Regions from separate parts of the Cupriavidus sp. H18C1 genome, predicted to be linked through region 2. Evidence: riboswitches for the same ligand, from Rfam matches in the RefSeq annotation. Region 2 holds a riboswitch; the other holds the start of a gene.

Region 1 (9,194 bases), on a different replicon from region 2:
CGGCCGGCTCCGACGCGGCCGCGCGCGTGGCGACCACCGGCGCGAGCGGTCGCGCCATCCGCGGCGCCTCCGGCAGCGGACCGCAGAAGCCGAAGTCCACTTCCGGCACGCGGCCGCTGATCAGCTCGGCGATCGCGCGTCCCGAGCCGCAGCCGTGGGTCCAGCCCAGCGTGCCATGGCCCGTGTTCAGGTACAGCCCCTGCACCGCGCTCGCGCCGATATACGGCACGTTGCCCGGCGTCGCGGGTCGCAGGCCGGTCCAGTAGCGCGCCAGTTCGGGACGGCTGACACCGGGGAAGATCTCCAGCGTGCGCCGCACGATGGCCTCGCAGCGCACCGGGTTCAGCTCCATCGAATAGCCGTTGAGCTCCGCGGTGCCCGCGATGCGCAGCCGGTCGCCCAGACGCGAGAACACCAGCTTGTACTCGTCGTCGGTCAGGCTGACGCTCGGCGCGCGCTCCGGGTCGAGCACCGGCAGCGTGGCCGAGTAACCCTTGGCCGGATAGATGTCGAGCTTGACGCCGAGCGGCCGCGCCAGCATCGGGCTGAAGCTGCCGAGCGCGAGCACATAGGCGTCGGCCTGCTCGACGGTGTAGGCGCCGGTCTCGTCGGCGATCTCGACCCCGCGCATGCGCCCGCCTTCGGCCAGCAGCCGCTGCACGCGCACGCCGTAGCGGAAGCGCACGCCGCGCGCCTCGCACAGCGCCGCCAGCCCCGTGGTGAAGCGGTGCACGTCGCCGGACTCGTCCTCGCTGGTGTAGGTGGCGCCCGCCAGCCGCGGCGCGATCGAGGCCAGCGCCGGTTCGAGCTTCACCACTTCGTCGGGACCGATCACGCGGCGCTCGCAGCCCAGCTCGCGCATGATGCGCGCCGGCTCGATGGCCGCGTCGAATTCCTTCTGGCTGGTATAGAAGTGCAGGATGCCGCGGGTCAGATGATCGTATTCGATGCCGGTCTCGGCGCGCAGCGCCTGCAGGCTGGCGCGGCTGTAGGTGCCGAGGTTGAGCAGCTGGATCATGTTGCGGGTGGATCGGCGGGCCGGACACTCGCGCAGGAACTTCAGGCCCCACGACCATTGCGCCGGGTCGGCGCGCAGGCGGAACAGCAGCGGTGCGTCCTCGCGTCCCAGCCAGCTGAGCAGCTTCAGCGGCGCCGACGGGTTGGCCCAGGGTTCCGCATGGCTGACCGAGATCTGGCCGCCGTTGCCGAAGCTGGTTTCGCGTGCCGCGCCGGCATTGCGCTCGAGCACCACGACCTCGTGGCCGGCCTTGGACAGATACCACGCCGAGGCCACGCCGATCACGCCGGCCCCCATCACGATGACTTTCATTTCAGGCTCCAGGATGCAAAAAGGGGCAGCCGGCCGGCATCGTCGATGCCAACCCGGCTGCCCCCACTGTCCTTTTGCCTGAGAGATTCACCGCGTCCGCCCCGGACCCGGTTTGCCCCTTCGGCGGCCGTCATCGCTTAACCATGATGGCGGCGCTCTCCAGTTCGTTGTCGTCTCCAGTCTTCGGTACCTGAGCGTTTCGGGGGTACGCGCTTCGGCAGCGCCGCCGCCGCGCTGTCGCGCCGCAGGCTCGCTTTCTCCTGGATGGGCGGACAGTAACACGGCGCGGCGGCGGCCGCAACGCGAGTTACTGTGGCGCGGCGGGCGGCGTTCCCTTCCTGCGTGCCTGCTTGTTGGCGTACATCGCCTGGTCGGCCTGCGCCAGCAGGTCCGCGATGCCGGTGTGCCGGGCGGGATCGAAGGCGACCGCGCCGGCGCTGAAATCCAGCGCATAGCCGCGCTGGCTCTGCGCGTTGTACGCGTCCACGACTTGCCGCAGCCGGGCCAGCATCGCGTCGCACGGGTCGGCCGAGGCGTCGACCAGCAGCACGACGAACTCGTCGCCGCCCAGCCGTCCGATCAGGTCGGACTCGCGGAAGGCCTGGCGCAGGTGGTCGGCGAAGGCGGCCAGCGCCAGATCGCCCTCGGCGTGCCCGAAGCGGTCGTTGATGGCCTTGAAGCCGTCCATGTCGAAGAACAGCAGCGTGACCGGCATCCCCTGGCGCTGGCAGACCGCCAGCGCATGCTGCGCCAGCGCCGAGAAGCCGCGGCGGTTCGACAGCATCGTCAGGTCGTCCATCGAGGCCAGTTGCGCCGACTCCAGTTCCTGCTCGGCCAGGCGACCCAGATCGTGCAGCAGCGCCTGATCGTCCTTGTCGAACTCGCGCGGCTCGGTGTCGATCAGGCACAGCGTGCCGACCTTGGCGCCGCCCCGTACCGCGAGCGGGCAGCCGGCATAGAAACGCACGCCGGGCGCGCCCGTGACCAGCGGGTTGTCGTGAAAGCGCTGGTCCTGCAGCGCATCGGGCACGATCAGCAGATCGTCGCGCAGGATCGCGTGGCCGCAGAACGATTGCTCGCGCGGCGTTTCGCGGGCGGCCAGGCCGAACGAGGACTTGAACCACTGGCGCCTGGCGTCGACCAGGCTGACCAGCGCGATCGGTACGTCGAACAGCCGCCTGGCCAGGCGGGTCAGCCGGTCGAAGCGCTCTTCGGCGGCGGTATCGAGCAGGTTCAGGGAGTACAGCGCGTCGAGGCGCCGCTGGTCATCGGCGGGAATGGGAGCAGGAATCATCTCGTCAATGCGATCGTTGTTACCCCCCGATCGTCGTCTGCCCGTCTCAAGCGGGTTTGTCGCCGGCCGCCGCGGCAGCGCGGGGCCGGTCGATAGGGTCGTTCCATGTGTGGGCGGCCGTATGCGCCGTCGTGGACGTGGCCGCCAGCACCGGTGCGCCGGCGCTACACCTCGCGCGTCATCCCTTTCAGGTCGATCCATTGCTCGAACTGCTCGGCGGTGACATGGCCGGAGGCGATCGCCGCCTCGCGCAGCGACAGATTGCGTGCCACGGCGAGCTTGGCGATTTCGGCCGCCTTGTCGTAGCCGATATGCGGGTTCAGCGCGGTGACGGGCATCAGCGACCGTTCGAGCAGGTCGGCGATGCGCGCCCGGTCCGCCTCGACGCCGGCCACCATGTGTTCGGCGAAGCTGGCCGCCGCGTCGGCCAGCAGTGTAACCGACTGCAGCAGGCTGTAAACGATGACCGGCTTGTAGGCGTTCAGCTCCAGCGTGCCCAGCCCGTTGGCCAGCGTGATGGTGGTGTGGTTGCCGATCACGCGGCAGCAGACCATCGCCAGCGCCTCGGCCTGGGTCGGATTGACCTTGCCCGGCATGATCGACGAACCCGGCTCGTTGGCCGGCAGCTGCAGCTCGGCAAAGCCCGCGCGCGGGCCCGAGCCCAGCAGCATGAAGTCGCGCGCGATCTTCAGGAAGGACGAAGCCGTGGTGTTCAGCGCGCCCGACAGGTCGGCCAGCGCGTCGTGCGCGGCCTGCAGCGCGTAGCGGTTGGCGGCGGGCTCGAACGGCAGGCCGGTGTAGTCCGCCAGCGCGCGCGCGAAGGCGGCGGCAAAGCCGGCCGGCGCATTGAGGCCGGTGCCGACCGCAGTGCCGCCCTGGGGCACCGGCATCGCGCGCAGCACGGCCTGGTGCAGCCGCGCCTGCGCGTCGGCGACCTGCGCCTGGTAGCCGGAGAACTCCTGGCCCAGCGTCAGCGGCACGGCATCCTGCAGATGGGTGCGGCCGACCTTGACGATATCGGCGAAGGCCTCGACCTTGCTGCCGAGCGTCTTCTGCAGCGTCTCAAGCGCCGGCAGCAGCTGGCGCTGCACCGCCCGCGCCGCGGCGATATGCATCGCGGTCGGGAAGCTGTCGTTGGACGACTGGCTCGCGTTGACGTGGTCGTTGGGATGAACGGGCCGCTTGCTGCCGACCTCGCCGCCGAGCAGCTGGATCGCACGGTTGGCGATCACCTCGTTCAGGTTCATGTTGGTCTGTGTGCCCGAGCCGGTCTGCCAGACCGACAGCGGAAACTCGTCGGGCCACTGGCCGGCGATGATCTCCTCGGCGGCCTGTTCGATCGCCTGCGCCAGCCCCGCGTCGAGCACGTTCAGTTCGCGGTTCGCGCGTGCCGCGCACAGCTTCAGGATCGCAAATGCCTCGATCAGCGCCGGCGGCATCTTCTCGTTGCCGATGCGGAAGTTCTGGCGCGAGCGCTCGGTCTGCGCGCCCCACAGGTGGTCGGCGGGGACGGGTACCTGGCCCAGGCTGTCCTGTTCGATGCGGGTCGCTGGGGGGCTGCTGGTCTGACATGACTGGCTCCTGTGAACGAACGGTACGAATCGGTCTTCTAGGATACGCCGACGGTGCCGCGGTTGCCGCTGGTGCCGCCGGTGGCCCGGATGCCGCTGTCGGTGCCGCGAATGCCGCGAATGCCGCGAATGCCGCCGACGCGCATTGCGGCCCCGGCGGCGAAGGTCGCCCTACGAGCGCGCTTCGCGCGACCGGTTCGCCAGCTCCGGCGGGCCGATCTCGAAGCGCCCGCGTCCGCCGTCCTTGGCGCGGTACAGCAGCGCATCGGCCTCCTTGGCCAGCTGCTGCCACGTGATCGGGGCACCCTGGTACAACGCGATGCCGATGCTGACATTGACGTCGACGAAGGCGCCTTCGATGAAGAAGCGGCGGCCCACCGAATGCAGGATCGCGCCGGCCACGCGCACCGCGACATCGGGCCGGTCGATGTCCTCCATGACGATGGCGAACTCGTCCCCGCCCAGGCGCGCCACCGCGTCGCGCTCGCGCACGCAGCGCTGCACGCGTTTGGCGAAGCTCTGCAGCAGCTGGTCGCCGGCCGCGTGTCCATAGTGGTCGTTGACCGCCTTGAAGCGGTCCATGTCGAGGTACAGCAGCGCCATCAAGCGCTCCTGCGAACGGCTGCGCGCCATCGCTTCGGCCAGCCGCGTCTCGAAGGCGCTGCGGTTAAGCAGCTGCGTCAGGTGGTCCAGGCGCGAGATCTGCGCCAGCCGCAGCGTCTCGAGCTTGCGCGCGGTGATGTCCTGCACATGGACATGCACGCCCTCGACGCGGCTGCCGTCGGCGCTCCACTCGGGGCGGAAATTGGTCTCGGTGCAGTGGTAGTCGGGATCGTGGAATTCGGTCTCGAAGGTCACCGCGGTGCCGGCGAGCGCCTGCTGCAGGTACGGCTGGATGCGCGCGTAGCGAGCCTCGCCCAGCAGTTCGCGCAGCGTCATGCCCGCGCAGCTGCTCGAGCGGAATGCCGAAGGTGCGCTCGTAGGCGAGGTTGTTGAAGACGTAGCGCTCGTCGGTGTCGATGAAGGCCAGCAGCGAGGGCAGCGTGTCGGTGACCGCGCGCAGGCGCGCCTCGCTGCGATGCAGCTGTTCGCGGCGCTCGCGCACGTCGCGCATCAGGCGGGCAAAGGCGCGCGCCAGCACGCCGATCTCGTCGTGGCGATGGGTCGACAGCCGCTCATAGGCCGACAGGTCGCGCGCGCTGTCGCGCACCACGCGCCGCAACTGCGCCAGCGGCGTGAACATCCAGTGCACCGCGAACCAGTTCAGCAGCGCCACCATGCCGACCGCGACCGCCGACCACAGCAGGAAGCGCTGCTGCATCGCGTGCAAGGGCTGGAAGGCCTCCTTGGCCGGCAGCACCGCGACCAGCTCCCAGCCGGTGGTGGCCATCAAATACCGTGCGATGATCGGCTCGCGCGGGGTCACGAACTCGAACGTGGCCGGTTGCGCCTGCACCCCGCAGGTCTCGCCCTGGGCGCGCGCCGGTCGTCCCACCTGCTGCTGCAACCGGTGCTGCACGTAGACCGGTTGAGGCCCGGCGGAAACCAGGCAATAGAATCCGGTGCTGCCGATCGGGCTGTGCGGCACTTCCACCAGGAAGTTGGAGCGGCCCAGGTCGATCCAGCCGCCCACCAGGCCGAGGAAGGTCTTGTCGTCCGAGACGATCGGCACGGCCAGCAGCACGCCAACCGAACCGTCCGCCCGCGCCCGGATCGGCGGGCTGATCACCGGCGCCAGCGTGCGTGCGGTCTCGCGGAAGTAGGTGCGATCCGCGACCGATACCATGGTGCCGTCGCGGGCCAGCAGCATGCCCTTGGCGTCAACGACGACAGCGCCGTTGAAGGTGCCGGGAATCGGCAGCGCGCGGATCAGCATCGCCTGCAACTGCGCCGGCGGCGCGTCCATCATGGTCTTGAATTGCGGGGCCAGGTGTTCGAGCAGGATCAGGCGATCGGTGACCGCGGTGTCGAGCTGTTCCGCGGTGAGCTTGACCACGGAATCCTGCTGCGCCTGCAGGGCGGCACGCAGGTCGGCATGGGCCGATTGCAGCGAGCCCACCACCAGCGCGGTGCCGAGCACCGTCGACAGGCCGGCGGTGACCAGCGCGATGCGGGTCGTCAACGACAGCGCAAAACGCGGACGACGGGCCTGTGCCGCGGCCGGTTGCTCGCGGCGATCGTCGTTCGGTGCGTCGTGCGGTCCTTTCTGCGGTGCGTTGGGCGAGGCGTCGAGCAAGGGGGACGGTTGCATGCGTGCCCGCAAGGGCGTTCCCCGGGGTCGGCGGGTTCCGTAGGCGTCACCGTATCACATCGAGCGGCATGGTGCGAGTAGCCGGCACGGGCCTGGCGGCTGTCGCAAAGTGCATTTCGCGCGGTATAGTCCAAGCCGTGATCGGAGCCTGGACGCCAGCGGCATCGGTGCCGGTCACCGCTCTGGCGCCACGCTCCGGCGCCCCCAAATCCAGGCCGCCCGGCCGCCTTGCTATCGCGATGAAACTGCCTTCGCTCCCTCCCGCCGTCCTGGCTCTGCTGGTCGTGGCCGCCGGCGCCTGCGCCACCGCGGTGGCCGCCGTGCAGACCGCCGCGTGGAGCGAGCGGGCGGCCGTGCAGCGGCTCGATGCGATGCTCGCGGCGAGCGTGATGGCGGTGCGCCAGCGGCTGGACACCGGCGAGCGTTTGCTGCGCGGGGCCAGCGGCCTGCTGGCGGCCGATCCCGAGACCACGCGCGACCAATGGCGCGCCTATATGCTCGCCACGCAGATCGACGATCTGCCGGCCGGCATCCACTCGGTCGGCTATGCCAGGTTGACGGACGCCTCCGGGCTGGACGCGCTGATCGACGCCGTGCGCGCCGACGGCCTGCCCGCCTTCGATGTGTTCCCGCGCGGCGAGCGCGAGGTCTACGCGCCGGGCGTCTATGTCGAGCCCTTCGCCGGCCGCACCATCGGCGCGCTGGGCTTCGACCATCTGTCCGACCCGGCACGCCGTGCGGCGGCCGAGGCGGCGCGCGACGCGATGCAGGCGCGCATGACTTCCCGCGTGACGCTGCTGCGCGAAGCGCATCGCAGCGTCGCGCTGCAGGGCACGGTGCTGTATCTGCCGGTCTACCGCAACGGCATGCCGCTGAACGCGGTGGAGGAGCGCCGGCAGGCGCTGCTCGGCTATGTCTATGCCGCCTACCGGCTCGGCGACCTGCTTGCCGACGCGGCGGCCGTCCATGGCGGCAAGCTGTCCCTGGCGCTGTATCAGGGGCGGCCCTCCGCCGCCAGCCCCTTGCTGCTGGCCCGGGCCGGGGGCGAGGCGGCGCCCCGCGCGCATTCGCATCCGCTGCGCCAGCTCGATCGCGAGCTGTCGTTCGGCGGCCAGCTCTGGACCGTGCGCGCGACCACGCTGCCCGCCTTCGAGGATGGCGGCCCCGCCCCGGTACCGCTGGTGATCGCGGCCGGCACGCTGGGTACCGCGCTGCTCGGCTGGCTGGTGTGGCATCTGGCGGCGCGGCGCCGCGCCGCGGAGCGCGCCAGGCAGTCGGCCGACGTGGTGGCGCAGCGGCACGCACGCCTGCTCGACCATGCACCGATCTGCGTGATCGCGTTCGACCGGCACGGCACCATCACCTCGATCAATCGGCCCGGCGAGCAAATGCTGTGGTACCAGGCGCACGAACTGGTCGGACGCATTCCGTACAGCGCGCTGCACGAGCCGGGCGAACTGGCCGCGCGGGCCCGCGCACTGTCCGCGGAGCTGGGCCAGCCGGTCGCTCCCGGTTTCGAAGCGCTGATCGCCAAGCCGCGCCTCGGGCTGGTCGACGAGCACACCTGGCATTACGTCCGCAAGGGCGGCTCGACGCTGCCCGTGCAGTTGACGCTGTTGCCGCTGCCGGTGGCCGGTGGCGACGCCGGCAAGCAACACGGCGATGCCGCGCAGGACGGCACCGGCGGCTACCTGGCGATCGCGCACGATCTGACCGAGCGCCGGCGCGCCGATGCCTATATCGATCATCTCGCGCACCACGACACGCTGACCGGGCTGCCCAACCGCGACTATCTGAGCGGACGCGCCGACGCGCTGCTGCAGGCGATCGGTGCCCGCGACGGACGGGTCGCGCTGCTGCTGATCGACCTGGACCAGTTCAAGCGCATCAACGATTCGCTCGGACACCATGTCGGCGACGACGTGCTGCGCACGATGGCCGACCGGCTGCGCGCCGCCGTGCGCCGTGCCGACCTGGCGGCGCGGATGGATGGCGACGAGTTCGCGGTGGTGTTGTCCGACATTGCCGACGAAAGCGAGGCCGAACTGGCGGCCGCCAAGATCGTGGCGCGGCTGTCCGAGGAATTGCGGCTGGGCGGGGTGCGGCTGCGGGTGGTGCCGTCGATTGGCATGGCGCTGTTCCCGGCAGACGGCAATACCGTCGCCGACCTGCTGCAGGCGGCCGATGCGGCGTTGCATGCCGCCAAGCAGGGCGGCCGCGGCCAGGTGCGCCGCTTCTCGCCGGACATGAAGGAAGCGTCGCTGGCCCGCTTCACCATCGAGGGCCTGCTGCGGCGCGCGCTGGTCGAGCAGGAATTCACGCTGCGCTACCAGCCGCTGGTCGACACCGCCAGCCAGCGCATCGTCGGCGTCGAGGCGCTGATCTCGTGGCACACCGCCGAACGCGGCGCGATGCAGCCGGGCCAGTTCATCCCGATCGCCGAGCAGTGCGGGCTGATCGTGCCGATCAGCGAGTGGGTGTTGTCGACCGCCTGCCGCGAGATCCAGACGCTGCGGATGCGCACCGGCATCGATCTGGAGGTCGCGGTCAATATCTCGCCGCCGCACCTGCAGCAGGCGGACTTTCCTGACCTGGTCGACCGCTGCCTGCGCGAAAGCGGCCTGCCGGCCCGCAACCTGGCGATCGAGGTCACCGAAGGCATCCTGATCGAGGGCACGCCGCAGACCATCGAGGCGTTCCGCGGCATCCGCGCGCTGGGCGTGGGCCTGTCGATCGACGACTTCGGCA
Region 2 (9,194 bases):
GGTATCGGGCGCCTCGCCGAGCAGCCCGAGAATCACGCCCTTGTCGGTGCCGTGCCCCTTGCCGGTCGCGCCGAGCGAGCCGTACAGCTCGACCCGCACGCTGGCGACCTGCGGCAGCACGCCGTCGCGCTCCAGTCCGTGTGCGAACATGCCGGCCGCACGCATCGGTCCCACCGTATGCGAGCTGGACGGCCCGATGCCGACCTTGAACAGGTCGAATACGCTGACAGCCAATTGGATCTCCTTTCGCGCACCGGACCCGCAAGCGGATCGGCCGCGTCGCCGGCGTTGCTAGACCGGCTTGTCGTCCTCCGGCCGGTGCCACAGCGACACGCCCGGCCCCGGAGGTTCTTCCGGCAGGTCCTTGTGTTTCAGTACGCTGATCGCGCCGTCGTTCTCGAGAATGGCGATATGCACGTCGTCGAGGCTGGTGCAGTTCTCGCGTCGCAGTACCTTCATCAGATCGTCGCTCGTGATCCGGGCGCCGTGCATGACGTCTTCGAAGACCTTGCCGTCGCGAATCAGCAGCTGCGGTTTGCCTTCGACCGCGTATTCGATGGGCCGGCTGCGCCAGCTGAGCCAGCTGACGAGAACGTTGGCGCCGATCAGCGTGGCGGCGAGGATCAGGCCGGCCGACACCGACTTGTCATCGCCGACCATCGCGTTCTGCACGCCTTCGGACAGGATCAGCAGCAGGATCAGATCGAATGGGGTCATCTGTCCGATCTGTCGTTTGCCGCCCAGCCGCATCATCAGCAGCAGGGCGAAGTAGACGATCAGTCCACGGACGATAAATTCCCACCACGGTGCGTTCATCTCCCACATCGACAGTCTCCTTACCGATGGCAGCCCCGGCGCGAACGCCAGAGCCTCAGGCCCGAACGCAGGACCGCGTCCGGGCGGCGATGGTGCCGCCCTGCCGGAATCGCCCGCAGCGCCCGCCGACTGCGAGCTGACTGCCTGCTTACTCCTCGTACGCGCTCATCGGCATGCACGAGCAGAACAGGTTGCGATCGCCGTAGACGTTGTCGGCACGGCCGACCGGCGGCCAGTACTTCTGCGTCCGCAGCGAGGCGACCGGATAGGCGGCTTCCTCACGAGTGTACTTGTGGTTCCACTCGTTGGCAGTGATGACGGCGGCGGTGTGCGGCGCGTTCTTCAGCGGGTTGTCCTCGCGGTCGAAGCTGCCGTCCTCGACACGGGCGATCTCCTTGCGAATGGCGATCATCGCGTCGATGAAGCGGTCCAGCTCGTGCAGCGCCTCGCTCTCGGTCGGCTCGATCATCAGCGTGCCCGGCACCGGGAAGCTCATGGTCGGCGCATGGAAGCCATAGTCCATCAGCCGCTTGGCGACATCCTCGTTGCTGATGCCGGTCGCTTTCTGGATCGGACGCAGATCGAGAATGCACTCGTGCGCGATATGGCCGTTGCCGCCGGTGTACAGCACCGGGTAGTAGTCCGACAGCCGCTTGGCGACGTAGTTGGCCGCCAGGATCGCGTTCTCGGTGGCAGCGGTCAGGCCGCGCGCGCCCATCATCGCGATATACATCCACGAGATCGGCAGGATGCTGGCCGAGCCGTAGGGCGCGGCCGAGATCGCGCCGATGCCGTCGTCCGCGCGGCGATAGCCGCTGCTGGTGTGGTTCGGCAGGAACGGCGCCAGATGCGCGCCCACCGCGACCGGACCGACGCCCGGGCCGCCGCCGCCGTGCGGAATGCAGAAGGTCTTGTGCAGGTTCAGGTGCGACACGTCGCCGCCGAACTGCCCCGGCGCCGCGGTGCCCACCATCGCGTTCATGTTGGCGCCGTCGACATAGACCTGGCCGCCGTGGCTGTGGACGATCTCGCAGATGCGCTGCACGCCTTCCTCGAACACGCCGTGCGTGGACGGGTAGGTGATCATGATCGCGGCGAGGTTCTTGCTGTGCTGCGCGGCCTTCTTCTCCAGATCGGCAAGATCGACGTTGCCATCCTCGTCGCAGGCCACCACGACCACCTGCATGCCGGCCATCTGCGCGGACGCCGGATTGGTGCCGTGCGCCGACGACGGGATCAGGCAGATATTGCGATGGCTTTCGCCGCGGCTCGCGTGGTAGGCGTGGATGATCTGCAGGCCCGCGTATTCGCCCTGCGAGCCGGCATTCGGCTGCAGGCTGACGGCGGCGTAGCCGGTGGCGGCGCACAGCATCGCCTCGAGCTGCGCGATCATCTCGCGGTAGCCGACGGTCTGGTCGTCCGGCGCGAACGGATGGATGCTGGAGAACTCGGGCCAGGTGACCGGAATCATCTCGCTGGTCGCGTTGAGCTTCATCGTGCAGGAGCCCAGCGGGATCATCGTGCGGTCGAGCGCCAGGTCCTTGTCGGCCAGCATGCGCAGATAGCGCAGCATCTCGTGTTCGGCGTGATGCGTGTTGAAGACCGGATGCGTCAGGTAGGCGCTCTGGCGCGACAGCGCGGCCGGATAGCCGTCATCGGCCGCGGCTTCCAGGGCGTCGAAGGCCGGCACCGGCTTGCCCTGCGCGAAGATCTCCCACAGTGCGACCACATCGTCGCGGGTGGTGGTCTCGTCCAGCGAGATGCCGACATGCGCGGCACCGGCGCGGCGCAGATTGATGCCGCGCGCGGCGGCCGCGGCGTGGATCGCCTCGGTGGCGGCGCCGGTCTCGATCGTCAGCGTGTCGAAGAAGGTCGCATTGCTGCGCGCGTAGCCCAGAGCCTGCAGGCCGCCGGCCAGCGTCGCGGTCAGGCGATGCACGCGTTGCGCGATGCGCTTCAGGCCCTGCGGACCGTGGTAGACGGCGTACATCGACGCCATGACCGCCAGCAGCACCTGCGCGGTACAGATGTTCGAGGTCGCCTTCTCGCGGCGGATATGCTGCTCGCGCGTCTGCAGCGCGAGCCGGTAGGCCGGGTTGCCCTGCGCGTCGACGGTGACGCCGACCAGGCGGCCCGGCATCGAGCGCTTGTAGGCGTCCTTCACGGCCATATAGCCGGCGTGCGGGCCGCCGAAGCCGAGCGGCACGCCGAAGCGCTGCGAGTTGCCGACGGCCACGTCGGCGCCCCATTCGCCGGGCGCGGTGAGCAGTGTCAGCGCCAGCAGGTCCGCCGCCGCGACCACCAGGCCGCCGGCCGCGTGCACCGCATCGGCGATCGCGCGGTAGTCCGCCACGTCGCCGTTGACGCCCGGGTATTGCAGCAGCACGCCGAAGGCATGCGCCTGCGCCGCGTCGGCGGCGGGACCGACCTTGACCTCGATGCCGAGCGGCAGCGCACGGGTGCGCACCACTTCGATCGTCTGCGGCAGCACGTCGTCCGCCACATAGAAGGTATTCGACGCGTGCTTGTTCACGCGCTGCAGCAGCGTCATCGCCTCGGCCGCGGCCGTGCCTTCGTCGAGCATCGACGCGTTGGCGATATCGAGGCCGGTCAGGTCGGTGACCATCTGCTGGAAGTTCAGCATCGCTTCGAGGCGGCCCTGCGAGATCTCCGGCTGGTACGGCGTGTAGGCGGTGTACCAGGCCGGGTTCTCGAAGATATTGCGCAGGATCACGCCCGGCGTCAGCGTGTTGTAGTAGCCCTGGCCAATGAAGCTCTTGAACACCTTGTTCTTGCGGGCGATGCCGCGCAGCTTGGCCAGCGCGGCTTCCTCGGTCAGCGGCTCGGTGAATTCGCCCAGCGGCATGCCGTCGCGGCGGCGGATCGCGGCCGGGATGATGGCGTCCATCAGCGCGGCGCGGCTGTCGTAGCCCAGCACCTTCAGCATGTGCTGCTGTTCGGCGGCGTCGGGCCCGATATGGCGGTGGGAGAAGGCGTCGCGAGCTTCGAGTTCGGCCAGCGAAGGGCGAGCGGATTGAGCGGCGTTCATGGGCAGGGGGAGCGTTCATGGCAAGTGACTCGGAGAGGCGGGCCGGGACATGGTGGTCAGCCATGGTCCCCGGCGCCGCGGGCGGGGCGCCGGGCTCAGGCGCCGACGCTGGCCTTGTAGGCGTCGGCCGTCATCAGGCCGTTGACGTCGTCGCCGTTGGCCGGCTTGATCTTGAACAGCCAGGCATCGAAGGCGTTGGCGTTGACGCTCTCGGGCGCGTCCTTGACGGCGTCGTTGACGGCGACCACTTCGCCGGCCACCGGCGCGTAGATGTCCGACGCGGCCTTGACCGATTCGACCACCGCCAGCGCGTCGCCGGCGCCGACCGTCTTGCCGACCTCGGGCAGTTCCAGGAAGACGATGTCGCCGAGCGCATCCTGCGCGTGATCGGTGATGCCGATCGTCAGCGTGCCGTCGGTTTCGACGCGCACCCATTCGTGCGACTCGGTGTACTTCAGGTCAGCGGGGAAATTCATCGAGATTCTCCAATTTCAGATTCTTGTGTCGCGCCGCCGCGTGCCATCGGGATGAAGGGGGCCGCGGGGCGCAGCGTGACCGGGTGGACGATGTCCGATGCGAGCTGTCAGCTCACGAGTGCCTTGCCATTGCGCACAAACGGCAGTTTAACCACAGTCGCAGTCAGTTTGCGGTCGCGGATCAGCACCTGGACTTCGCTGCCGAGCGCCACATCCTTGGGCAGGCGCGCGAAGGCGATCGATTGGGACAGCGTCGGGCTGAAGGTGCCCGAGGTGATCTCGCCCTCGCCGGCGGCGGTCAGCACGGTCTGGTGCGCGCGCAGCACGCCGCCCTTGTCCCGCAGGATCAGGCCGGCGAACTGCTGGCGCTGGCCGTTGGCCACCAGCGCGGCCTTGCCGACGAAATCGCGCTCGCTCTGCAGGTCGACCGTCCAGGCCAGGCCCGCGTCGAGCGGCGAGGTGTGGATGTCCATGTCCTGGCCGTACAGATTCATGCCGGCTTCCAGGCGCAGCGTGTCGCGTGCGCCGAGGCCGGCCGGGCGCACGCCGGCGGCATGCAGCTTTTCCCAGACCGCGGCGACGTTGTCGGCCGGCACCACCAGCTCGAAGCCGTCCTCGCCGGTGTAGCCGGTGCGGGCCACCATGATTTCGCCGATGGCGGCGTCCTGCACCACCATCGCGTTGAAGGGCTTGAGCGCTTCGCTGGGCTGGGTCGACGGGAATGCGCTCCAGACCTTGGCGCGCGCATTCGGGCCCTGCACGGCGACGATCGCCAGCGGGGTCGCGCCATCGGGAGCGTTATCGGTACGGCGCGGGGTGATCGTCACGCCGGCGCCGGTGTCGGCATTGCGCTGGCGGATCCAGTCGATATCGCCGGTCGCGGTGCTGGCGTTGACCACCAGGCGGAAGCGGTCCTCGGCGAAGAAGTAGACGATCAGGTCGTCGATCACGCCGCCGTTCGGGTCGAGCATGCAGGAATACAGCGCCTTGCCCGGGGTTTGCAGCTTGTCGACGTTGTTGGCGAGCAGTTCGCGCAGGAAGGCGCGGGTATTGGGACCGGTGAGGTCGACGACGCACATGTGCGAGACGTCGAACATGCCCGCATCGCTGCGCACCGCGTGGTGCTCCTCGATCTGCGAGCCGTAGTTGACCGGCATGTCCCATCCGCCGAAATCGACCATGCGGGCGCCGAGGGCGCGGTGGATGGCGTTGAGGGGCGTGGCCTGGAGCGTCATGAATTCCTCGGAGCGTGGCATCGTTCGGTCCGGCGCGCGCGGCGCGCCAAACAAAAAGGGTCATCCGTCGCGCGGCTCGGTGCGAACCGTCGCGACGGATGACCCCCTCTGTCCTCGATACCTGAGAGATTACGGCCCGGCTTGCCGTCCTCGTCGGACTGACCGGCCTCGCCGTGCGCCCCTTCGGTGGACACGCTCATCATCCAGCTAATGAATGACGGGTGTCGCTCTCCAGAGTTCGGCATACATCGTGTGCATACTGCATGCCGATCCGCCCGGTCCATGGTGCCTGAGAGTTTTCGGGTGATTCCCCTTCGGCGGCGCGAATGACGATACAGTCGCGCGCTCTCCCGGACGGATGGCGCGACTCTAACCGCAGCCCTGGCGGCTGTCAACGCGAGAGCGGCGCGTTGCAGGAGTCGGTTTCCGGGTCTCGGCCGGCCCCGCCCCCGTGTTAACATCGCCGGCTTCGACCCGTTCGCGACCCACTTGCGACCCACTCGCGACCCGTCCTCCAACGCGTCGCGCCCGCGGGCCGCGCCCTTTGCGATGCGGTCCGACCTCCCGCTGTACCCGACCTCCGATCCCCGACCGATGACCCACGGACTGAACGCCGCCCAATCCGAAGCCGTCCGCTATCTGGACGGCCCCTGCCTGGTGCTCGCCGGCGCCGGCTCGGGCAAGACCCGGGTGATCACGCAAAAGATCGCGCATCTGATCGAGGACAAGGGCTTCGAGCCCCGCCATATCGCCGCGGTGACCTTCACCAACAAGGCCGCCAAGGAGATGCAGGAGCGGATCGCCAAGCTGATGGAGGGCAAGACCCGCGACGGCAAGCGCATCCCGCTGCGCCAGCTGACCGTCTGTACCTTCCATTCGCTCGGCGTGCAGATCCTGCGCGCCGAGGCGGAGCACCTGGGCCTGAAGCCCCAGTTCTCGATCATGGACGCCGACGACTGCTTCGGCCTGATCCAGGAACAGCTGGCGACCACCGACAAGAAGCTGATCCGCAGCGTGCAGAGCACGATCTCGCTGTGGAAGAACGGCATGGTCGATCCGGAGACCGCGATTGCCGAGGCCCTTGATGCCGACCAGCACCAGGCCGCGCTGATCTACCGCAACTACGTCGCCACGCTGGCGGCCTACCAGGCGGTCGACTTCGACGACCTGATCCGCCTGCCGGCCGAGCTGTTCGCGCGTGACGAAACCGTGCGGCTCAAGTGGCAGAACCGGCTGCGCTACTTCCTGGTCGACGAATACCAGGACACCAACGCCTGCCAGTACCAGCTGCTGAAGCTGCTGGCCGGCGGCTCGCATCTGCGCGCGCCGGCCTTCACCGCGGTCGGCGACGACGACCAGGCGATCTACGGCTGGCGCGGCGCCACGCTGGACAACCTGCGCCTGCTGCAGACCGACTTTCCGAACCTGAAGGTCATCAAGCTGGAGCAGAACTACCGCTCCACGGTGCGCATCCTGCAGGCGGCCAACGCGGTGATCGCCAACAACCCCAAGCTGTTCGACAAGACACTGTGGAGCGAGCACGGCATGGGCGATCCCATCTCCGTGACGCAGATGAACGACGAGGAGCACGAGGCCGAGTCGGTGGTGTTCAAGCTGTCGGCGCACAAGTTCGAGCGGCGCGCGCAGTTCCGCGACTACGCGATCCTTTATCGCGGCAACCACCAGGCGCGGCTGTTCGAACAGATCCTGCGCCGCGAGCGCATCCCTTACGTGCTGTCGGGCGGGCAGAGCTTCTTCGACAAGGCCGAGATCAAGGACATCTGCGCCTACCTGCGGCTGATCGCCAATCCCGACGACGATCCCGCCTTCATCCGCGCGGTCACCACGCCGCGACGCGGCGTCGGGAATACCACGCTGGAGGTGCTGGGCACCTTCGCCGGCCAGGCCAAGGTCTCGCTGTTCGAGGCCGCGATGATGGGTGGCATCGAAGGCAAGCTGCAGCCGCGCCAGCTCGAGCCGCTGCGTACCTTCTGCGAGGCGATGGTGCGGCTGGCGGACCGCGCCGCGCGCGATCCGGCCACCGAGGTGCTCGACGACCTGATGGAAGGCATCCACTACGAGGCCTATCTGTACGACACCTTCGACGAGCGCCAGGCCCAGGCCAAATGGACCAATACGCTGGAGTTCCTCGACTGGCTCAAGCGCAAGGGCACCAAGCCGGAGGCCCCCGATGGCGAGGCGACGGGCTTCGACACCGCCGACGGTTTCGGCGAAGAGGGCAAGAACCTGCTGGAGCTGACGCAGACCGTCGCGCTGATGAGCATGCTCGAAGGCCGCGAGGAAGATCCCGACGCGGTGCGGCTGTCGACGCTGCACGCGTCCAAGGGCCTGGAATATCCGCATGTGTTCCTGGTCGGCGTGGAGGAGGGCATCCTGCCGCATTGCCGCGAGGACGAGGACCTGAGCGACGAGAAGATCGAGGAGGAGCGCCGCCTGATGTATGTCGGCATCACGCGCGCGCAGCGCAGCCTGCATATCAGCTGGTGCAAGAAGCGCAAGCGCGCGCGCGACACCTACTCGTGCCAGCCGTCGCGCTTCATCGGCGAGATGAAGCTCGAGGAGGCTCCGGCGCCGAAGGACGAGACGCCGGCGATGAGCCCGAAGGACCGGCTGGCGGGGCTGAAGGCGCTGCTCGGCACCAAGGCCGCCACCGGCTGAAGCGGCTTGGGCGGCTGAGGGGCCTGAGGCGGCTGAGGCGCAGCGCCGGGTAGGCCCGTCCCTTCGTATCGGCGTCGATACAAGGCAGCCAGGGGCCTGCAACATCCGGCTGCTACGGTGGCGGATCGCCCATCGTACTTTGAGGGCGCAGGCGCGTGGCGCCGAAGCGCCGAGAGAACAGCCGAATCGCCGGCCCTTGATGTCGATCAAGTCCGGCGCAGGCTGGCTTGGCTAGCATCGAAGCGGATTCCTCAGAAGGCCGCCGATGGCAACGACCGCTCCCCATTTCGCTTCCGAAGTCGCTTCCGAAGCCGTTCCCGAAGTCCCTGCCGAAACCGCTTCCCCCAGCCGCTCGGCATGCCGTCATCCGCCGCGGCGATCTCGCCGATTTCCGCGCGCTTGCGGAACGCATCGACGTGAACGGGCCGCGCTACACCTCGTACCCGACCGCCGACCGCTTCGATGCGGGGTTCGGCGACGACGCGTATCTGTCCGCGCTGGACGACTGCCGGGCAGGGGGCGCCGACGCGCCGCTGTCGCTCTATCTGCATATCCCCTTCTGCGAGAACATCTGCTACTACTGCGGCTGCAACAAGATCATCACGCGCGACCACGGCCGCAGCGCGCGCTACGTCCGTTACCTGGCGCGCGAGATGGCGCTGGTGGCGAATCGCCTGGGCGAGCGCCGGCCCGTCGTGCAATCGCACTGGGGCGGCGGTACGCCGACCTTCCTCGATCCCGCCGAAATGCGGCAGGTCATGGCCGCGCTGCATCGGCACTTCGATCTGCGGCCGGACGGCGAGCACTCGATCGAGATCGATCCCCGCCGCGTCGACGACGAACGGATGGCGCTGCTGGCCGAACTCGGCTTCAACCGCGTCAGCCTCGGCGTGCAGGACTTCGATCCCGAGGTCCAGGCCGCAATCCATCGCGTGCAGC

Evidence for each region. Region 2 has a riboswitch for glycine ahead of gcvT (glycine cleavage system aminomethyltransferase GcvT). Riboswitches for the same ligand answer to the same signal wherever they lie in the genome.
Region 1: another riboswitch for glycine. It lies ahead of OJJOAM_RS18145 (D-amino acid dehydrogenase); the one in region 2 lies ahead of gcvT (glycine cleavage system aminomethyltransferase GcvT).

What each region holds. Positions count from the first base shown of each region.
Region 1 covers NZ_CP186009.1:505,217-514,410, reverse strand. Annotated here, with positions in the region: gene OJJOAM_RS18145 (D-amino acid dehydrogenase) at 1-1,330, opposite strand, end outside; glycine riboswitch at 1,387-1,503, opposite strand; gene OJJOAM_RS18140 (diguanylate cyclase domain-containing protein) at 1,638-2,624, opposite strand; gene fumC (class II fumarate hydratase) at 2,789-4,165, opposite strand; partial or broken gene OJJOAM_RS18130 (diguanylate cyclase domain-containing protein) at 4,367-6,446, opposite strand; gene OJJOAM_RS18125 (bifunctional diguanylate cyclase/phosphodiesterase) at 6,686-9,194, shown strand, end outside.
Region 2 covers NZ_CP186008.1:2,102,451-2,111,644, forward strand. Annotated here, with positions in the region: gene OJJOAM_RS09705 (L-serine ammonia-lyase) at 1-234, opposite strand, end outside; gene OJJOAM_RS09710 (DUF421 domain-containing protein) at 292-825, opposite strand; gene gcvP (aminomethyl-transferring glycine dehydrogenase) at 965-3,865, opposite strand; gene gcvH (glycine cleavage system protein GcvH) at 3,961-4,341, opposite strand; gene gcvT (glycine cleavage system aminomethyltransferase GcvT) at 4,449-5,576, opposite strand; glycine riboswitch at 5,675-5,821, opposite strand; glycine riboswitch at 5,843-5,939, opposite strand; gene OJJOAM_RS09730 (UvrD-helicase domain-containing protein) at 6,171-8,255, shown strand; gene hemN (oxygen-independent coproporphyrinogen III oxidase) at 8,672-9,194, shown strand, end outside.